Regions from separate parts of the Pseudomonas sp. S1_E05 genome, predicted to be linked through region 2. Evidence: riboswitches for the same ligand, from Rfam matches in the RefSeq annotation. Region 2 holds a riboswitch; each other region holds the start of a gene.
The links. Region 2 has a riboswitch for cobalamin ahead of cobO (cob(I)yrinic acid a,c-diamide adenosyltransferase). Riboswitches for the same ligand answer to the same signal wherever they lie in the genome.
Positions count from the first base shown of each region.

Region 1: linked by a shared signal. The riboswitch ahead of AB4N33_RS08395 (ABC transporter substrate-binding protein) and the one ahead of cobO (cob(I)yrinic acid a,c-diamide adenosyltransferase) in region 2 are both predicted to bind cobalamin.
Region 3: linked by a shared signal. The riboswitch ahead of cobW (cobalamin biosynthesis protein CobW) and the one ahead of cobO (cob(I)yrinic acid a,c-diamide adenosyltransferase) in region 2 are both predicted to bind cobalamin.

Region 1 is NZ_JBFRHM010000001.1:1,838,571-1,845,465, reverse strand. It holds gene AB4N33_RS08400 (FecCD family ABC transporter permease) at 1-245, opposite strand, end outside; gene AB4N33_RS08395 (ABC transporter substrate-binding protein) at 254-1,267, opposite strand; cobalamin riboswitch at 1,397-1,591, opposite strand; gene tspO (tryptophan-rich sensory protein TspO) at 1,704-2,147, shown strand; gene AB4N33_RS08385 (cupin domain-containing protein) at 2,270-2,767, shown strand; gene AB4N33_RS08380 (hypothetical protein) at 2,780-3,106, opposite strand; gene AB4N33_RS08375 (sn-glycerol-3-phosphate transporter) at 3,341-3,799, opposite strand; gene AB4N33_RS08370 (DMT family transporter) at 3,920-4,816, opposite strand; gene AB4N33_RS08365 (aminotransferase-like domain-containing protein) at 5,080-6,411, shown strand; gene AB4N33_RS08360 (LysE family translocator) at 6,595-6,895, shown strand, end outside.
Region 2 is NZ_JBFRHM010000001.1:2,982,374-2,989,268, forward strand. It holds gene AB4N33_RS13750 (cobyrinate a,c-diamide synthase) at 1-1,310, opposite strand, end outside; gene cobO (cob(I)yrinic acid a,c-diamide adenosyltransferase) at 1,307-1,918, opposite strand; cobalamin riboswitch at 2,002-2,216, opposite strand; gene AB4N33_RS13760 (hypothetical protein) at 2,371-2,955, shown strand; gene AB4N33_RS13765 (PQQ-dependent sugar dehydrogenase) at 3,024-4,337, shown strand; gene AB4N33_RS13770 (O-methyltransferase) at 4,473-5,126, opposite strand; gene AB4N33_RS13775 (C40 family peptidase) at 5,142-5,675, opposite strand; gene AB4N33_RS13780 (C40 family peptidase) at 5,889-6,518, opposite strand; gene hda (DnaA regulatory inactivator Hda) at 6,732-6,895, opposite strand, start outside.
Region 3 is NZ_JBFRHM010000001.1:1,456,391-1,463,285, reverse strand. It holds gene cobN (cobaltochelatase subunit CobN) at 1-3,442, opposite strand, end outside; gene cobW (cobalamin biosynthesis protein CobW) at 3,446-4,507, opposite strand; cobalamin riboswitch at 4,607-4,819, opposite strand; cobalamin riboswitch at 4,984-5,210, shown strand; gene AB4N33_RS06790 (CbtB domain-containing protein) at 5,329-5,523, shown strand; gene AB4N33_RS06785 (CbtA family protein) at 5,535-6,227, shown strand; gene AB4N33_RS06780 (cobalamin biosynthesis protein) at 6,224-6,637, shown strand; gene cobM (precorrin-4 C(11)-methyltransferase) at 6,718-6,895, shown strand, end outside.

The DNA of each region.
Region 1 (6,895 bases), 1.1 Mb from region 2:
AAGGATTGCAAGATGACTCCGCACGTCGCCAGCCCGGCGCCGCAAGCGGCGGCCACCAGCGCGCGGGTCAGGCGGTAGTTCCAGACGATGCCTTCATCGATGGGGTTCAGCGCATAACCCGCGCCCCACAGTTTATTGGCCAGCACCTGGAGCACCACGAGCGGGTCGATGGGCGTTTCACCAATGGCAACACCCGCCAGCACCGCCAGCGACAGCATCCCCAGCGCAAGCAGTGTACGTATCAAGGTTGCAGTCATTTCGGCAGATCGTAACCGTCGATGGCCGTGGCCAGTTGCTCGAGGCCGTCGAACATCCGAGCGCTGGCCTGCAGGGCCATGGCGTCGACGATGATGATGCGGTTGTGCTTCACCGCGTCCATGTTGCGGGTGACCGGATCGCTGCGCAGGAAGGCCAGTTTTTTCTCATGGTCATCCGCCGGGAAGCGGCGACGGTCCATGCGTGCGATCACCAGGAAAGTCGGGTTGGCCTTGGCGATGGTTTCCCAGCCCACGGTTGGCCATTCTTCATTGGAGTCCACCACGTTACGCACGCCCAGGGTGCTGAGCATGAAGTCCGGAATGCCCTTGTGCCCGGCCACAAACGGATCGACGTTCATGTCGGTGCTGGAAAACCACACCAGGGCACTGGCCTGTTTGCCACCTTTTTGCTGGACCTTGGCCACGGAGGCGGCCAGCTTGGCTTTAAGCTCGGTGACCCACTGCTCGCCACGGTCCTGCACGTCGAAAATCTGTGCCAGTTGCTCGATGCTCTTGTAAATGGTGTCAATGCGAAACGGCTCCAGGCGCGTGCCGTCGGCGCCTACCCGATTGTCCTTGCCCTCGCAGTCGGACGGGAGCAGATAGGTCGCGATCTTCAGTTCATGAAACTGTTCACGGGTGCCGACCGCGCCTTGTGGCCCGACCATCCATTCGAACTCCACGGTCACCAGTTCCGGACGCTTGCCGATCACGGCTTCAAAACTCGGCTCGTTGTTCGCCAGGCGTTCGACCTTGTCGTTTTGCGTCTTGTAAGCCGGCAGCACATCGTTGAACCACAGCGAAGTGGCGGCCACCTTGTTGCCCAGGCCCAAGGCATACAGCATCTCGGTGCCAGCCTGTCCAATCGTCACGGCGCGGGTTGGCGCGTGAGCAAAGGTGAGGGGAGTGCCGCAGTTGTCGATGGTCAGCGGGTACTGCGTCGGGGCGGCTTGTGCGAAGGCGCACAGGCCAAGGCTGGTGAACAGCGCAGTAAGGCGGGGCAACAGCATGGGGCAATCTCCATTTGAACCGTACTTGAAACGGGCGCGGTACGGGTCTGGAAACACACCATCGAACGCTGCTGTAAAAGCAGGGCAAGGCCGCTCGGCACGGATGTCCTCCCCGGACACCCCGCCGGTTAGTGATTTGTCTGGCCGGCAGGTCTCCTGACTGATGCGTCGTCGCCACGCTCCAGCCTTCCCGGATCAGGTCCAGTGACTATCGAGGAGCAGGCTCAGCACCTACAGTTGCGGGGGCAGTTTCGATTGACGCCCGTTGCGGCGTTTCGAATTCCCTATTAGTCCCGTTCGGGAACCGGCGGCGTATGGTAGTCGATCAGGCCGCCGAGGGGGAACGTGGTTTTTTTCACCTTGTACGCCGTGAACTTTTAACGGGTCAGCACCCGTCCAAGTTCCAAATACACCGACACAGGGACCGATCATGACCATGACCTTCTTCATCTTCCTCCTGGCCTGCGCGGCGGCCGCCAGCACCGGTGTGCTGTTCAAGCCGGGCGAGTGGTACCACTCGCTGGTCAAGCCAGGCTTCACGCCGCCCAACTGGTTGTTCCCGGTTGCCTGGACGATCATCTACCTGCTGCTCGCCTGGGCCGGCTACCGCTTGAGCCTGATCCCCGGCAGCCAGATCGTGTTGGCACTCTGGGCCGCGCAAATCGCGCTCAACACCTTGTGGACGCCGGTATTCTTCGGCGCGCATCACGTGTTGGCGGGGATGGTGATTCTGGTGGTGTTGTGGCTGGTGGTCGCGGCCATGGTCGTCATGGCCCTGCGCCTGGACCTGATTACCGGTTTGATCCTGTTTCCCTACCTCGCCTGGCTCTGCGTCGCCGCCGCGCTGAACTTCTCCATTCTGCGTAACAACCCTCGATAGTTTGTTACGCGGTGTAAGAACAGAAGTGCCCGGGACGTGATTTATCCGCGTCCCGGGCAAAAATTATCATCGCGTTCCAGTTCGCAGGCGGTGCGCCGCGACAGCTTTCAGGGAACGCACACATGAAAACCATCGGCTTACGCCACGCTCTCCACGCCTTGCTTCTCGCCGCGACGACCACCACCCTCTGCGCTCCCGCGAACGCCGAGGCGCTGGACAACAAGCAATTTTCGTCAATGCGCAGCGAAGATGTGCAATGGCAGGGTTTTCCCGCGTTCCCCGACGGCGCCAAACTGGCGGTGATCGTTGGCAACCCGAGTCAGTCGGGGCCTTATGTGGTCAGGGTCAAAGTACCGAACGGCTTGAAACTGATGCCGCATACCCACCCGGAAGATCGCATCTATACCGTCATTTCCGGCGTGTTCTATATCGGCCAGGGCAGCACCTTCGACGCCGACAAACTTGTGGCCTACGGGCCGGGCAGTGTGGTCGTGCTGCCGGCGAACACGCCGCACTTCCACTGGGCGAAGTCCGGTGAGTATGTGTCGCAGGTGTATGGGATCGGGCCTCTGGGGCTCAAGTACATCAATGACGCGGATGACCCGCGTCACGACAAGTAGCCCATTGGTGTGTCAGCTGAGCAACGAAAACCGCAGACGCGGCAGTTTAAAGGCCGTCACGCTGGATGGGGTGGACTCGCGACGTTGATCGACGATCATCTGGCCGATTTCCAAGCCCAGCTCTGCAGCATCCTCACGGGTCACGAACCTCAGCGCCGGCGTCTCGCGCGCCTCCCGGATTTCCTGGCCGTCGTACCAGACCGAAACGGTCGTGGTGTGATGGCTCTGCAGGCTTTGGGCCTCGCGGGGTTCCACTTTGATGGGGCCAAACGTTTCGACGAGGATTTCGTAGCCCAGGTAAGTCGCTTGTTTGATTACGGCTGAAGGTTGTGCGGTCATTGCTGCTTTCCATAGCTCTACATCGGACAATGGAAGGCAAAATACTCGAAAATTGGCGCAATGCCAAACTGATATCATGACAAAATGATTACAGTCAATAACCGAGGAAATTGCTGGGTTTCAGGGGAGGGCGGGCTGACCGGTATCCGCATGGAGTGAACCGGCCCGTGGTACGCGCGCCACCCTGAGGCTCGCGGAAGGCTTGGCGCTTTGGAAATATCGGGCGCCCGATGGTCAGTACCGGTAACCCACATTAATCATGGCCGCAGCGCCACCCAGGATTACCAGCTCGGCACCGACCGGCCCGTAAAACGTGCCAATCGCCGGAACAAGTACCGGTGCAACGCCGTAGCGATTGAGTGGAATCCGGTCCTTGTATTTGCCTTTGTAGCCATGAACCAGACCGCCACTGAGCTTGGCGTACACCGGATACTCGTCAGCCACCCAACGATGCCCGTAATAACCGTAGTACGAGCGCTGGTCGAAGGAGTTGAGAAACGTCGCGCCTCCCCAAAGCGAGCCGTCTTCACGATTGCGTTCTACGCCGATCAGCTTTTGGCGGTTGTTGTGATCAGGATCGGGTTTCCAGTGTTTGGTGTAGGCGCTTGTCTGGAAGTACCAGAACTCTCCATCCATGGCGAGGGCACATGGGCTGATCAGGAGTGCGCCCAGGGTGAGCAGTAGAGGTTTCATCGATCACCATTTTTTCGGCAGCAGGCGGGAATGCCGAACAAGCGTGCCATCGAAAACGGTGACCATCCGGTCGTTTGGTTTGCCGGACGTTTCGTTCGAAATGATTGGTCACACGCTGTTTTATTTCGAGAACCTTTTTGCACCCGCGACACACACAATGACCGCCAACGTCACTGCAATCATGCCAACGCTCACGTGTTCATGCAGTAGCCCGGCCGCCAGGGCCAGACCGAAAAAAGGTTGCAGTAATTGCAGCTGGCCCACGGCAGCGATGCCACCTTGGGCCAACCCGCGATACCAGAATACAAATCCGATCAACATGCTGAACAGTGACACATAACCCAGGCTGAACCACGCCGAAAGGCTGACACCGGTGAAGGAAGCGGGTGCACGCCACACGCTTAGTAACACCATGGCCGGCAACGCCAGCACCAGGGCCCAGGAAATCACCTGCCAACCACCCAGCGTGCGTGACAGTTTTGCGCCCTCGGCGTAGCCCAGGCCGCAGGCGAGGACGGCCAATAACATGCAGAGGTCGCCGGTGGGGTTGGCGCTCAGGCCTTGGGAAAGGGCGAAGCCGGAAACGAGCATGCTGCCCAATATCGAGAACAGCCAGAACGCCGGGCGTGGCCGTTCGCCTGTGCGAATGACGCCGAAAAGAGCGGTGGCCAGCGGCAGCAGGCCAATGAAGACAATGGAGTGCGCCGAGGTAACGTATTGCAGGGCCAGGGCGGTCAGCAGCGGGAAGCCGACCACCACGCCGAGCGCGACAATCAGCAGCGGTAGAAGTTGATGGCGCGTTGGGCGTTGTTGCTTGAGCAAGGTCAGCAGGCCCAGGGCGAGCAAGCCGGCGATAGTGGCGCGCATGACCGTGAGAAAAACCGGGTCAAACTCCAGCACGGCGACCCGGGTAGCGGGCAGGGAGCCGCTGAAAATGAGCACGCCAATAAAGCCGTTCAGCCATCCACTGGCTGATTTCTCGCGGGGCTGGGTGCTGAGGTGTGTGGCTCTTTCCATGGCGTTCGCTCGGAGGTGATTGGGTGGCAGGTGCCGTGGGTGCATCGTGGGCCGCGCCGCGCAGACAATCAAAAAATTGTCATGGATACACCGGCACGTCGTAGTGATCGTTCCTCGACGCGACCCCCCCTGCGCATACCGATACATCGCCGTGTGCGCCTGGCGGAGGGGCATCTTTGGGACTGCAGCTGAGGTAGAGGCTGGACAGCGCCTGGCCAGAGCGAGTATCAAGACAATCTGCCAATTGTCCTGGATGTCCGCCGATGCCTCGCTTGCGCTACAAGTCACTGGTCGACACCTACGCCGCCGACATTCGTTCGGGACGCCTGCCGCCGGGCACGCGTCTGCCGCCGCATCGCCAGTTGGCCGCCGAACACGGCCTGGCGCTGGTGACCGCCAGCAGGGTGTATGCCGAGCTGGAGGCCATGGGACTGGTCAGTGGCGAGACCGGTCGCGGCACCTTTGTGCGGGAGATGTCACTGCCCATGGGGCAGGGGGTGAGCCAACACGTAGTGGCCGTGGGGATGGCCGATCTCAACTTCAACTATCCGTCGCTGCCGGGACAGGCGGATCTATTGCGCGTGGCGTTGCGCCAGTTGGCATTGTCCGGGGACCTGGAAGCCCATCTGCGTTATCAACCCCATGGCGGTCGCTTGCATGAGCGCGCATCGATCGCCCGGCACCTGGTCTCACGAGGGGTAAGCGTAGAGGCCGAGCAAGTGTTGATCGTCAGCGGCGCCCAGCATGGCCTGGCGGTGACGATGATGGCGCTGCTCAAACCAGGGGATGTGATTGCGGCGGATGCAGTGACCTACACCGGGTTCAAGGTGCTGGCGCAGTCACTGCATCTGGAGATTGTGCCGATACCGGTGACGGACAATGGGCCGGATCTTCAGGCACTTGAGGTGTTGTGCCGCAAGCGCTCGGTGCGGGCGGTGTACACGATGCCGACCCTGCACAACCCTTGCGGTTGGGTGATGGATCTGGCGTGGCGCAATCGGTTGGTGGCGATTGCGCGGCAGAATGATCTCTTGATTATCGAAGACGCGGCCTATGCGTTTCTGGTGGAGGATGCGCCTTCACCGGTCTCACAACTGGCGCCGGAGCGGACGGTGTATGTATCGGGGTTTTCCAAGAATGTTGCCACCGGGTTGCGGGTGGGCTTTGTCGCGGCGCCGTTGGAACAGGTGCCGGCGTTAGAGCGAGCGATACGGGCGACGACCTGGAACACGCCCGGGGTGATGACAGCCATTGCCTGCGGATGGATTGACGATGGCACCGTCGCTCAACTGGAAGCGCAAAAACGTGCGGATGCGCAGGCTCGGCAGGCATTGGCCGCCGAATTATTGAGCGGTTTGCGCTGCATGACGCATCCATCCTCGTACTTTCTGTGGCTGCCGCTGGGCGAGGATGCTCGGGCGGATCAAATTGCGGTGGAGCTGATGCATCAGCAGGTCGCTGTGTCCACGGCCGAGCCGTTTGCCACCTCGGTACACGTGCCCCACGCGATTCGGCTGGCTCTGGGGTCGGTGGACCTGGATTCGTTGCGCGATGCGTTGATCAAGGTCAAGCGGATAGTCGGCGCGTATTGCTGACACAAACAGCCCCTGTAGGAGCGGGCTTGCCCACGATGGCGGTGTATCAGCCAACACAGATGTCGTCTGGTTTATCGCATCGCGGGCAAGCCCCCTCCTACAGGGGGCAATTTTCTTCAATACGCCAACCCTACCGCTCTTTATCTTCAAGCCTCTGGTTCAACTGAAGAGAAGAAGACAACCATGAGTCTGATCATGTCGATGGCCGCATTTGCCCTGGTGGCCTCCATCACGCCCGGCCCGGTGAACATCGTGGCGCTTAGTTCCGGGGCGCAGTTTGGCTTTCGCGCCAGCCAGCGGCATGTGGCCGGGGCGACATTGGGGTTTGTGTTGTTGCTGGTGTTGATGGGTTTGGGTTTGCATGAAGTGCTGGAGCAATGGCCGCAGTTGACGCGGATCGTGCAACTGGCCGGCGTGGGGTTTCTGTTGTTCATGGCCTGGAAACTGGCCGCCGACAGCGGCCAACTCGATGCGAAGGATTCGA
Region 2 (6,895 bases):
ATGGCGTCCGTAAGGTCCGGCGCAAAAAGCGCAGCAATCGCAGGAGGATTTGACGGAAAATAAAAATGCACATAAGAAGCCGTCATCCGCCCCTCACGATAAACGGCCTCCGCGCCGCGCCCCCCGTTCGGGCTCAGGCCGCGAGCAATCGGAGCCAGCTCGGTGGTGGTCAGCGAATGGTGATAGGTGTGCCCGCGCAGCGAGCCTTCCGGTAATTCAACCGCCTGCAAGGCGAGCGCCGCCAGGCGTTTCTGCATCACCGCATCCCCCGCCAGCAAGCCGGCCAACTCGGCGCGAGTGCCCTCGACATCGGTCAACGAATCAAGCAGGTAGAGCATGCCGCCGCATTCGGCCAGCAACGGTTTGCCGGCTGCATGGTGGGCGCGGATCGCTTCTAGCATCGACGTGTTCTGCGCCAGCGCCACGTGGTGCAGTTCCGGGTAACCGCCGGGCAAGTAGAGGCTGTCGGCGAGCGGCAGTTGCGTGTCGCGAATCGGCGAGAAGAATGCCAACTCGGCGCCCATCGCCCGCAGCAGGTCCAGGCTGGCGCCATAGGTGAACGCAAAGGCTTCATCACGCGCCACGGCAATGCGCACGCCGGCCAGCCAAGGATCGACCGCGATCACTTCGGGGGCCGCAAACGCCACGGCGGGCGGCAGCGCGACTTCGCAACTGCTGGCCAGGGCATCGGCAGCAGCATCGAGACGCAGATCCAGATCGTTCAATTCACTGGCCTGAACCAGGCCCAGGTGTCGGCTCGGCAGCTCGATTCCGGTTTCCCGGGACAGCGCGCCGTACCAGCGCAAACCTTCGGTCAGGCTGCCTTCGAGCAATTGCGCATGGCGCAGGGTGCCGACCCGGTTGGCCAGCACACCGGCAAACGGCAGGTCCGGTTGATAGCGGGCCAGGCCCAGTGCCAGGGCGCCAAAGGTCTGCGCCATGGCCGTGCCGTCAATCACCGCGAGTACAGGCACACCGAAGTGACGCGCCAGGTCGGCGCTGGACGGGGTACCGTCGAACAGGCCCATGACCCCTTCAATGAGAATCAGGTCAGCCTCGGCGGCGGCTTCCCACAACAGTCGCCGGCTTTCCTGCTCGCCGACCATCCACATGTCCAATTGATACACCGGCGCACCGCTGGCGCGCTCGAGGATCATCGGGTCGAGAAAGTCCGGGCCACACTTGAAGACGCGCACCTTGCGCCCCTGGTTGCGATGCAACCTCGCCAGGGCGGCGGTGACGGTGGTCTTGCCCTGACCGGAGGCCGGCGCGGCAATCAATACCGCCGGGCAATGACGTGGCTCACTCACAGTTCAACGCCCTTCTGCGCCTTGATACCGGCCTGGAAGGCGTGCTTGATCATGCCCATTTCGGTAACGGTGTCGGCCAACTCGATCATCTCGGGTTTGGCGCCGCGGCCGGTCACCACCACGTGCTGCATCGGCGGACGCGCTTGCAGGTCGCTGAGGACCTGATCGAGGTCGAGGTAGCCGTGCTTGAGAGCGATGTTCAACTCATCCAGCACCACCAGACCAATCGACGGATCGCGCAGCAACTCGCGGGACACCGCCCAGGCCGCTTCGGCGGCAGCGATGTCACGCTGGCGGTCCTGGGTTTCCCAGGTAAAGCCTTCGCCCATCACGTGGAAACGCACCTGCTCCGGGAAGCGGCGGAAAAACAATTCTTCACCGGTACTGTTGCGACCCTTGATGAACTGCACCACGCCGCACTGCATGCCATGGCCCATGGAACGGGCGAGCATGCCAAACGCCGAGCTGCTTTTGCCTTTCCCATTGCCGGTGAGCACCAGCAGCAGGCCGCATTCGTTTGGCGAGTTGGCGATGCGTTCGTCGATCACGGCTTTTTTACGCAACATGCGCGCCAAATGGCGTTCGTCACGATCTGGGGTATCGGTCATGGGGGAGCTCTCCGTTGAGGCGGGATAACGGCGGGCAGGCACAAGAAACAGATGGCAAGAAGCCCGACATCGCCCACCGTGATGTCGCTGGATTGAATCAGGCCGGTCTCCGGGCTCATGAGCGGCATCACGCCGGACTGCGCGCCTTCCCATGTCGCGATCGACACAGTGGCTCAAGGCGCAGCTTTCACTCATTTACCGTTGCGGGGGCAGCGCCGGGATCGTGCACGCACTCACCGGCTTCCCTGTTTCACTCTGCCGACCTGGGTCACAGAGCACCTGAAACAAGCCGCGAAGGTTAGAGGGTTGGGGGTGGAGCGTCAATTAAAGCCGGGACGCTGGCGGATGAATAACTGCCGTCGATCAATAAAATGACGCCAATCTTGTGCCAGACTCCCAGCAGTGATATCAAAGAGCCACAACCCCACATCACAAGAACAAGGGTGAGCACCATGCAAGGCATGATTATCAGCAATCCGCGACTGGAATTCCTGCGCCCGCTGCTGGAACGCTGGTTTGACTGTATAGACCGCTACAACGCCGTACGGGGCGATAACGACACGCCTTACTGGTACGACGAAAAAGCCAATCTGGGTTTGCTCGCGGCCGCCGCCTGGATGGCCGAAATGGTCACCCTGCAAGACACCCAGACCCGCAAGCAGCTTGAGGAAGGCGAACGCAACGCCCGCGCCAATCTGCTCATCGCCTCCAGCGAAACGCGCGCGTATCTTCAGGCCACTCAACGCTGGCCACGGGTCAACAGCCTCAACCTGACCCAGGCGCTGGCGGAAATCACCAGCGACGCCAAGCGCATCAGCTACAGCAGCGACCTGAAACTGGGCTGCCTGTTCGTGGCCCCGCAAAAAGCCCAGCACGGCGCCACGCCGGAAGAGCTGCAGGACATGGTCGATGACCTGCAAAAAGAACATTCCTGCGCGGTCGCCTGGTACTTCCCCTACGCCTACCGCAAATTACGCAACGAAGCGGGCAACTATCATCCGGGCATCGCGGTGTTGTTCAAGGAAGCTCACGGCTGACCGGTTGAACCATCTCGGGCTTGCGCTTCTCTACTGATCAGGTCACTGCATTCTTAGGGAAGTTCAGCATGCGCAAGCCCCAGCTCGCTCTCGTCATCACCATGGCCGCCGGGCTCGCTGCCTGCGGTGAAACTTCCACCCTACAGGTCTCCGACGGCACCGGCCCATCCCCGCAACTGCCAGAACCGAACAAGACACTGTTCCCGACAATGAACATCGCCCCGGCCATCGGCTGGCCGGCCGGCGCCAAACCGACGGCAGCAGCGGGCACTCAGGTGGCTGCATTTGCCGAAGGCCTCGATCACCCACGCTGGCTCTACTTACTGCCCAACGGCGACGTGCTGGTGGCCGAAACCAATGCGCCGCCCAAACCCGATGACGATAAAGGCATCAAGGGCTGGATCACCAAGAAAGTCATGAGCCGTGCCGGGGCTGCCGTACCCAGCCCCAACCGCATCACGTTGCTGCGCGACAAAGACCACGATGGCATCGCCGAAATCCGTTCCGTGTTCCTGGAAAACCTCAACTCGCCCTTCGGCATGACACTGGTGGGTAATGACCTGTACGTCGCCGACACCGACAGACTGCTGCGTTTCAATTACCAGCAAGGCGACACCACGATCAAATCCCAACCCATGAAGGTGATTGACCTGCCGGGTGGCACGCTGAATCACCATTGGACAAAAAACGTCATCGCAAGCAAGGACGGCAGCAAGCTGTACGTCACGGTGGGCTCCAACAGTAACGTCGGCGAAAACGGCATGGACAAGGAAGAAGGACGCGCGGCGATCTGGGAAGTGGATCGCGCCACTGGCAACCACCGGATATTCGCCTCGGGCTTGCGCAACCCCAACGGCATGGCGTGGGAACCGCAGAGCGGCGCGCTGTGGACAGCGGTCAACGAGCGCGATGAAATCGGCAGTGACCTGGTGCCGGACTACATCACTTCGGTGAAGGAAGGTGCGTTCTATGGCTGGCCGTTCAGTTACTACGGCCAGCACATCGATGTACGCGTAGAACCTCAAAATCCAGACCTGGTGGCCAAGGCTATTGCACCGGATTACGCAGTCGGCCCGCATACCGCCTCATTGGGCCTGGCCTTCGCAGAAGGCAATACGTTGCCGGCCCAATTCAAGGAAGGCGCATTCGTCGGCCAGCATGGCTCGTGGAACCGGAAACCGCACAGTGGCTACAAAGTGATCTTCGTGCCCTTCAGCGCGGGCAAACCGAGCGGCGCGCCAGTGGATGTGCTCACGGGTTTTCTCAATGACGAAGAGAAAGCCATGGGTCGCCCGGTGGGCGTGGTGATCGATCAGCAAGGCGACCTGCTGGTGGCCGATGATGTGGGGAACAAGGTGTGGCGGGTGTCGGCGCTCAAGTGATGCAGCGCCCTGCTTCCTGTAGGAGCGAGCATGCTCGCGATGATCGTCAACGAAAACGTTGGCTATCTGACACCCAGCGGCGTTTTCCAGTCCATCGCGAGCATGCTCGCTCCTACAGGGCGCGCGTGAAGGCCTCTAGCGCTTACGACAAAGCGTCAACCCATCCCCCAGTGGCAACAGCGACAGGTCCACTCGCGCGTCATCCTTCAACGCACGATTGAGCGCCTGGATCGCGCGGGTGTCAGCGCTTTCGGGCGCTGACTCCAGCACCCGCGCACTCCACAGCGTGTTGTCGAACACCGCCAGGCCGCCAACGCGCAACAGACGCAGGGCATGCTCAAGATAGTGGGGGTAGTTGGCCTTGTCGGCATCGATGAAGATCAGATCGAACTGCCCTGGCTCATCCAACTGAGACAGGGTGTGCAGCGCAGGCGCCAGCCGCAGGTCAATCCGCTCGTCCAGGCCCGCCTCCTGCCAGTAACGACGCGCGATGACATTATAGTCGCCGGGTACATCACAGCAGATCAGTGCACCGTCATCCGGCAAGGCGGCCGCCATGCACAACGCGCTGTAACCGGTGAAAGTGCCGATTTCCAGAATTCGTCTTGCACCGATCAGCCTGACCAGCAAGGCAAGGAATTGCCCCTGTTCCGGGGCCACCTGCCAGCGCGCCATGGGCAGCGCCTGGGTTTCGTCGCGCAGCCGTTTGAGCAGCGGCGTTTCCCTCAGGGAAACGTCGAGCAGGTATTGGTACAGGGCATCATCGAGATTCAGCGTGCGAGCGGTCATGACAACCTCTCCAGACTAGGGGTTGCGCGCCAGATGCTCGGGTTGCAGAACACGCTTTGCGCTCAGGTAGGCTTTCTGCCAATACGCCTTGGACAAGCTGTCGAGCTTGACCGTGCCACCGGTGGCCGGCGCATGGACAAATCGACCCTCACCAACGTAGATCCCGGCGTGACTCACCTGAGAGCCGCCATTGGTGGCGAAGAACACCAGATCACCACTTTGCAGGCCTTCTTTGCCGACATCGGCCGCCTGCATGCTGATCATTTCGCGAGTCGTACGCGGCAACGAAATACCGGCGGCGTCGCGATAGACGTAACCAATCAGGCCACTGCAATCGAAACCGGAATCCGGTGTGTTGCCACCCCAGCGATAAGGTGTGCCGACCAGGCCCAGAGCGCGAAACAACACGTCTTCTGCCTCGGGTGAGGACGGCTGTGGCGTACCAAAGACAATCGGCGCGCGAACCACAGGCGCAGGTGGCGTGCGGCTGGCGCAAGCGCTGAGCAGCGCGGCGAGGAGCATGAGTGCGAGGCGGGCCGACATCGTCATAAGCAGGGCATCCTGATCTGTCTGCGGCTTTTTTCTGCCCAAGCGACAGAAAAGAAAACCGCCTGCGCAAGACGCAGGCGGTTTGCCATCAATAATAGATCAGGATTCTAGCGCCTATGGGGCAAACTTCAAGTAAGACTTTAAGTTCACCATGTAACCAGTGCGGTTACTGCCCGGCAGTGGCCGCCATGAATATGGCGACCGAATCAAACATTACTTGCGTGCGGTAACCACTGTCGGCGCCATGGCGAGTGCACGCTTGGCTTCGATGAAGGTCTTGCTCCAGTAGCTGTCGCCCAGACTATCGACCCGTACACCACCGCTTTTGCGGCTGCTGGAGTGGATGAACTGGTTGTCGCCCAGGTAGATCCCGGCGTGACTCACACGACCGCGACGGCCGTTGGTAGCGAAAAACAGCAGATCGCCCGGCTTGAGCGCGCTACGGGAAACCAGTGGCGCATCGACGTTGATCATTTCGCGAGTGGAGCGTGGCAGGTTCATGCCAGCCTCTTCACGAAACAGATAGCCGATGAAACCGCTGCAATCAAAGCCAGCCTCGGAGGTGCCGCCGAAACGGTAGCGGGTACCGATCAGGGACATACCGCGCTCGAGGATGCTGTCCGCCAGGACCGGAAGCTGGTACGACTTGCCGTCGGCGAAGTTGGCCAGTTCCTTGTCGGTTTCCAGTTCTTGCTGGAAACGCTCGGCGGAAGATTGTGCGGTAACCGAATTTTTGCTGACCTGCTGTTGAGGAGCCTGCTCCGACACTGGGGTGTGGGCGGCGCAACCGAACAACAGGGTAACGAGTGCGAGGGGCACGAGGGGTGCGAAGCGCTTTAGCATGGGCACGACCGTGACTTCATAGTTGTAAAGAAGCCGAGACTATGCCCGCTATCGACCTCATTTGCAAATTCAATCAAAACTTTTGTGACTTTTCGTTTTCGCGTTTACATCTAAGCGCTTAAGCCCCATTTAGACGCTTACGCGGCCTACACCCTGTATGAACGCGGGTTTGTTGACGCCTGAAATATGCCGAAAGCCCTGAAAAACCGGGGCTCACCAGCCCAATGTTTCTTTCAGGAAAGGGATGGTCAGCTTGCGCTGGGCTTGCAGGGAGGCCTGATCGAGCTGCTCGAGCAGGTCGAACAATGCGCTCATGCTGCGAGTGCCTCGAGTCAGGATGAAATGCCCGACTTCGTCAGTCAGGTGCAGGCCGCGAC
Region 3 (6,895 bases), 1.5 Mb from region 2:
CCGCAACGCCGCCGAGGCTTTCCACGGCGGCGAGCATGCCGCCCTGGAACTGGTAATAGTCGTTGGAATCGAGCAAGTCGTGCTCGCGGTTGTCCTGGTTTTGCAACACCGCCTGGACCTGGCTCAAGCGCCGGGCGAACTGCTCGCGTGCAGCGGTGCCTTCGTCGGACCCGCCGTAGGCATAGCCGCCCCAATTCAGGTACACCTCGGCCAGGTCCTCGCGGCTTTGCCACAGGCGACCGTCGATGGCGCCCTGCACACCGGCACCGTAGGCCCCTGGCTTGGCGCCGAAAATGCGCCAACCGGCCTGGCGTCGCGCCGCGTCTTCATCGAACCCGGCCTGCAGCAGGTTCTCACGCTCGGCCCGCACTTTGGCGGCCAACGGATTCAGATCATCCGGTTCGTCGAGCGAAGCGACGGCTTGCACCGCAGCGTCGAACAGACGAATCAGGTTGGCGAACGCATCGCGGAAGAACCCGGAAACGCGCAAGGTCACGTCCACCCGCGGGCGGTCGAGCAGGCTCAACGGCAGGATCTCGAAATCGTCGACGCGCTGACTGCCCGTGGCCCACACCGGTCGCACGCCCATCAACGCCATGGCCTGCGCGATGTCGTCGCCACCGGTGCGCATGGTCGCGGTGCCCCACACCGACAAACCAAGCTGGCGTAGATGATCGCCATGGTCTTGCAGATGTCGTTCAAGAATCAGGTTGGCGGACTGGAAGCCTATGCGCCACGCGGTGGTGGTGGGCAGGTTGCGCACGTCCACCGAATAGAAGTTGCGCCCGGTGGGCAGCACGTCCAGGCGACCGCGACTCGGCGCACCGCTGGGCCCGGCGGGCACGAAGCGGCCACTCAAGGCGTCGAGCAGGCCTCGCATTTCTGCGGGGCCGCAGGCGTCGAGGCGTGGGGCGACGACTTCGTTCAGGTGGTCGAGGATCGTGTTCACTTCAGACCAGTCACCCCCATCCTGTAGGAGCGAGCATGCTCGCGATGGTGTGTCAGTCGCCGCCAGAGTGTCTGATACTCCATCGCGAGCATGCTCGCTCCTACAGAGGGCGGTGTTCAGCGTTTGCGAGATCAGTTCGCTGGCAAACAACTCCAGCCGCTCACGGGTATCCCCCGCCGTGCGCCACAGTTCATCACTGACGGCCAGCAACGCCTCCGGTCTCGGCCCGCCCCACGGATCGGCCAGCGCGCAATCGAGCGGATCAACCCCTAATCCGAATGCCTTGGCCAATGTCCGCAACAAGCTCGACTGCGCCCCGCGCCCATCACCACGTGGGATGCGCAGCAATGCCAGCAGCGTATCGATGCGCAAACGTCCGGTCGGAGATTCGCCGAAAATGTGCAGGCCATCGCGGATTTGCGATTCCTTCAAGTCGCACAAATACGTATCCAGGCGCGGCAACCAGATCGCCGCGTCGGCGTCACTGTCCAGGCTTTCGTCCAGCTGCAACTCGCGGTCGATGTGGGTCTCGCGCACCAATTGCAGGATGTCACGCTGCAACTCCCGCGCCCGCCGTGGGTCGAGCAGTTGCGCTTCGTAATACTCGTCGGCCAACAATTCCAGGTTGCGCAGCGGCCCGTAGGTTTCTGCGCGGGTGAGCGGTGGCATCAGGTGATCGATGATCACCGCTTGCGTGCGCCGTTTGGCCTGGGCGCCCTCGCCCGGATCGTTGACGATGAACGGGTAGATATTCGGTAGCGGCCCGAGCAACGCGTCCGGCCAGCAGTTTTCCGACAGGCCAACGCCCTTGCCCGGCAACCATTCGAGGTTGCCGTGCTTGCCCACGTGAATCACACCGTGCGCACCGTAGGCGTGACGCAACCAGAAGTAGAACGCCAGGTAGCCATGCGGCGGCACCAGGTCCGGGTCGTGATAGACCGCGCTCGGGTCCACCTGATAGCCACGGGCCGGCTGGATGCCGACAAACGTCAGGCCCAAGCGCAGCCCGGCGATCATCATTCGCCCTCCCCGGCACATCGGGTCTTGCTCCGGCTCGCCCCAGCGCTCCAGCACCGCCCGCCGATTGGCTTCGGGCAAGGCATCGAACAGTCGCGTGTAGTCATCCAGCGCGAGGCTCTGATGGCACGGACGCTGGTCGAGATTGTCGAGGTCATTGCTGACGCCACCGAGCAATTGCTGGATCAACGCGGTGCCGCTGTCCGGCAATTCGGCCGGCAGCGGGTAACCTTGCTCGTGCAACGCCCGAAGGATGTTCAGGGCGGCGGCCGGCGTATCGAGGCCGACGCCGTTGCCAATGCGCCCATCCCGGGTCGGATAATTGGCGAGGATCAAGGCAATGCGTTTCTCCCCGTTGGGCACCCGCGCAAGTTCCACCCAGCGCCGCGCCAGCTCAGCGACAAAATCCATGCGCTCGGGCGCTGCCCGGTAGCACACCACATCGGACTGGCTGCGTTCGCTGCGCCAGGCCAGGTCCTTGAAACTGATCGGGCGGCTGATGATGCGTCCATCCAGCTCCGGCAGCGCAATGTGCATCGCCAGGTCACGCGGGCCCAGCCCTTGCTCGCTGTCACGCCAGCCGGGCTCGTTGTCCTGGGCACAGATGGCCTGGATCACCGGGATATTGCGACGAAACGGACGCAGGTGCGGCGCTTCCGGGCTGGATTGAGCAAAGCCGGTGGTGTTGAGGATCACCGCCGCGTCGACCTGGTCCAGCCAGTCCTCGACCACCGTCAGGCAACCGGGCTCTTTCAGGCTGGCCACCGCAATCGGCAAGGGATTGAGCCCCGCCGCTTGCAAGCGCTGGCAGAACACATCGATGAAGCCCGTGTTCGCCGCCTGCAAGTGCGAGCGGTAAAACAGCACTGCCGCCATTGGCTTCCCGGCCTCCCAGACGGCTTGCCAGTCGCTGAGCACAGCCGGGCTTTTGCTCGGGTGATAGATCGCGGTGCGCGGCAGGGCTTGCGGTTCACTCCAGGTGTAATCGCGACCGAGCCAGCGACTCGCCAAACAGCGGAACAGGTCCAGGGCGTTGGCCATGCCGCCCTGGCGCAGGTAGTGCCAGAGCCGGTCACGCTCTTCGACCGCTACCGTGCTCAGGTCGCTGAGTTCGGGGTCCGGGCGGTCGTCACCGGGCACCAGAATCAATTGCACGCCGCGCCGGGACAGCTCGATCAGTTGCTCGACGCCATAGCGCCAATAGGCGATGCCGCCGTGCAGCGAAATCAGGATCACCTTGGCATGGCGCAACACTTCATCGACGTACAAATCCACCGAGGCGTGATTCTGCACCTGCATCGGATTGGCCAGGCGCACGCTCGGGTAATCGTCGGGTAACTGTTGCGCGGCCTCGGCGAGCAAGGCGAGGCTGGAGTCGCCACTGCACAGGATCACCAGCTCGGCGGGGGTTTGTCCAAGGTCGGCGATGTTGTCATCCGACACGAAACCGCCGGGCTGGGTCCTGAGCAGGTGCATGGGTTACACGCTGAGCGCGGCGCGCAGTTGCGCTTCGAGTTGCACGGCGTCCAGCGCCTGGCCGATCAGCACCAGGCGTGTGGTGCGCGCTTCATCGGCGCCCCACTGGCGGTCGAAGTGCTTGTCGAAACGTGTGCCCACACCTTGGATCAGCAGGCGCATGGGCTTGTTGGGGATGGCCGCAAAGCCCTTGACGCGCAGGATGTCGTGCTTGATCACCAACTGGGTCAGCGCATCCAGCAACAGGCTCTCGTCGGCCTGGGGCAATTCGATGGAGATGGAGTCGAACGCGTCGTGATCGTGATCGTCCTCGCCTTCGTGGTGGTGATCGTGGTGACTGTGACGGCTGTCGATGTGTTCTTCGGAACCGGCACCCAGGCCGATCAGCACATCGAGCGGCAAGCGACCGCTGCTGGCTTCGATGATCTTGACCGCCGGCGGCAATTCTTCGGCGACTTCCAGGCGCACGCGAGCCAGGTCTTCAGGGTTGATCAGGTCGGCCTTGTTGAGAATCACCAGGTCGGCGCTGGCCAGTTGGTCGGCGAACAGCTCGTGCAGGGGCGACTCGTGGTCCAGGTTCGGATCGAGTTTACGCTGGGCGTCGACTTGATCCGGGAATGCGGCGAAAGTGCCGGCAGCGACGGCCGGGCTGTCGACCACGGTGATCACCGCGTCGACTGTGCAGGCGCTGCGGATTTCCGGCCACTGAAAGGCTTGCACCAATGGTTTGGGCAGTGCCAGGCCAGAGGTTTCGATGAGGATGTGGTCGAGATCGCCCCGGCGCGCCACCAGTTCGCGCATCACCGGGAAGAACTCCTCCTGCACGGTGCAGCACAGGCAGCCGTTGGCCAGTTCGAAGACACGACCGACGGCTTCTTCCTCGGTGCAGCCGATGGAGCACTGCTTGAGGATTTCGCCATCGATGCCCAGCTCGCCGAACTCGTTGACGATTACGGCGATACGACGGCCCTGGGCGTTGTCGAGCATGTGGCGCAGCAAGGTGGTCTTGCCCGAGCCGAGAAAGCCGGTGACGATGGTGACGGGGAGTTTGGCCAGTGTTTTCATCGGATGCCCTTTGGCAAGGTGGCGGGCATACGGGACGACAAGCGCTGCAACAGCGGTGCGCGCAAGAGTTTCGCCACCGGATCACCCCGCCCGGTTGTAGTGAGAATCTGGATCGAGGCAGGTCTCCTGGCTGACAGTGTGCCGGGCGGTTGGCCCGGCATTCGCTGCGCCTTCCCGCGAACCCATTGTGCAGGGCTTGCAGTGGCGTGGCAGCGAACATCACCATTCACAGTTGCGGGGGCAGCCGCGGCATTGACCGCGTTCCCTTCTTAGCTTCGACAATGGCGAAGAACCTCGAAGCGACAAGGCTACGCATGGTCTGTGGGCGGGTCAAATTCTTGTGGCGGCAATCGGGACGCCATCGCGGGCAAGCCCGCTCCCACAATGGGCCGGTGTCCGCAGTCCCCTGTGGGAGCGGGCTTGCTCGCGATGGGCGCGACCCGGTCTCGATTGACGGCAAAGCCGCCCCATGCTCTCCTACACGCCTTGTTACGGGTGCCCTTCACAGGGTGAAACGGGAAACCGGTGAATCATGTGCTTTACTCAAGCCCATGTCAGTCCGGTGCTGCCCCCGCAACGGTAAGCGAGCGAAGAATCAGATCCACTGTGCCGATCATCGGCATGGGAAGGCGATTCTTGCAGGTTTCGGCAGATGCCCAAGCCCCTCGCGAGCCCGGAGACCGGCCCGCAACACACAGTGACGATACGATCACGAAAACAACAAACCCGCGGTGGGCGGGCGCTGTTTGAACCTCTGCGTGCACGCTACGCAGGGTGTCTGCATGCGCTCTCGTCACCCTGACAGAACAGAGGGAAGCGCCATGTCGATCATCAGCAGCACCGGCCACGCACCGGCCAGCAGCCACACAACCACCCTGACCCAACGCCTGACCGTCGCCGTCTGCGCATCAATCCTGGGCGCGTGCCTGGTCTACTTCGCCGGTTTCTCGCACATCGAAGCGGTCCACAACGCCGCCCACGATACCCGCCACAGCGCCGCGTTCCCTTGCCATTGAGACCTGACGACATGATCAAGCGTATCGCGCAAACCGCAGGTTTTTCCGGACTGCTGGCCGCCCTGCTGCTCACGCTGCTGCAAAGTTTCTGGGTTTCGCCGCTGATTTTGCAGGCCGAAACCTACGAGAAATCCGAGCCTGCCGCCGTTGAAGTGCATGAACACGCTGCCGGCACGGCCGCGCACAACCACGACACCGAAGCCTGGGAGCCGGAAGACGGCTGGCAGCGCGTGCTGTCGACCACCGGTGGCAACCTTGTCGTCGCCGTCGGTTTTGCACTGATGCTCGCCGGCCTCTACACCCTGCGCGCACCGACCAAAACTGCACAGGGCCTGCTCTGGGGCCTGGCGGGCTACGCCACTTTCGTGCTGGCGCCAACCCTCGGCCTGCCCCCTGAACTGCCGGGCACCGCCGCGGCGGATCTCGCGCAACGGCAAATGTGGTGGATCGGCACCGCCGCTTCGACCGCTGTCGGCATTGCCCTGATCGTGTTCAGCCGCCATTGGCTGATGAAATTGCTGGGCGTGGCGATCATCGCCGTTCCGCATGTGATCGGCGCACCGCAGCCGGAGGTGCATTCGATGCTCGCGCCAGAAGCGTTGGAAACGCAATTCAAGATGGCTTCGCAACTGACTAACGTCGCGTTTTGGTTGGCCCTTGGCTTGCTCAGCGCCTGGCTGTTCCGTCGTCAGAACCAGGCATGATCATTGAAAGCACAGCGCCGACCCTGGTGGTCGGCCTGGGCTGTCAGCGCGGCTGCCCGGTCGAAACGCTGCGCGCTTTGCTCGACCAGGTCCTCCAGGCTCATCAAATCGAACTGCGTCAAATACAGGCCCTGGCCAGCATCGACCTGAAACGTGACGAGCCCGGCCTGATCGAACTGGCTGCACAACTCGACCTGCCGCTGACGTATTTCAACAGTGAACAACTGGCGCCCTACGAGCCGTGCTTAAGCCACCGTTCGCAGATCGCCTTCGAACGCACCGGCTGCTACGGCGTGGCCGAGAGCACCGCCCTCGCCCTCGCCGAACAACTCGCTCAGGCACCGGCGACCTTGCTGATTTCACGACAAAAATACGCCCAGGCGACACTGGCATTGGCCGGCGCAGCGTAAAATCCCGATAATCCCCGCCCCTGAACATGAGCAATCTTCATCTGAAGCCTTGCCCAACCCTTTTTTGACAGGAAACGACGATGACCGTCTACTTCATTGGCGCAGGTCCCGGCGATCCGGAAATGATCACGGTCAAAGGCCAGCGCCTGATCCGCAGCTGTCCGGTGATCATCTACGCCGGCTCCCTTGTGCCCGCCGCCGTGCTGGAAGGCCATAGCGCCGAACAGGTGGTCAACAGCGCCGAACTGCACCTGGAGC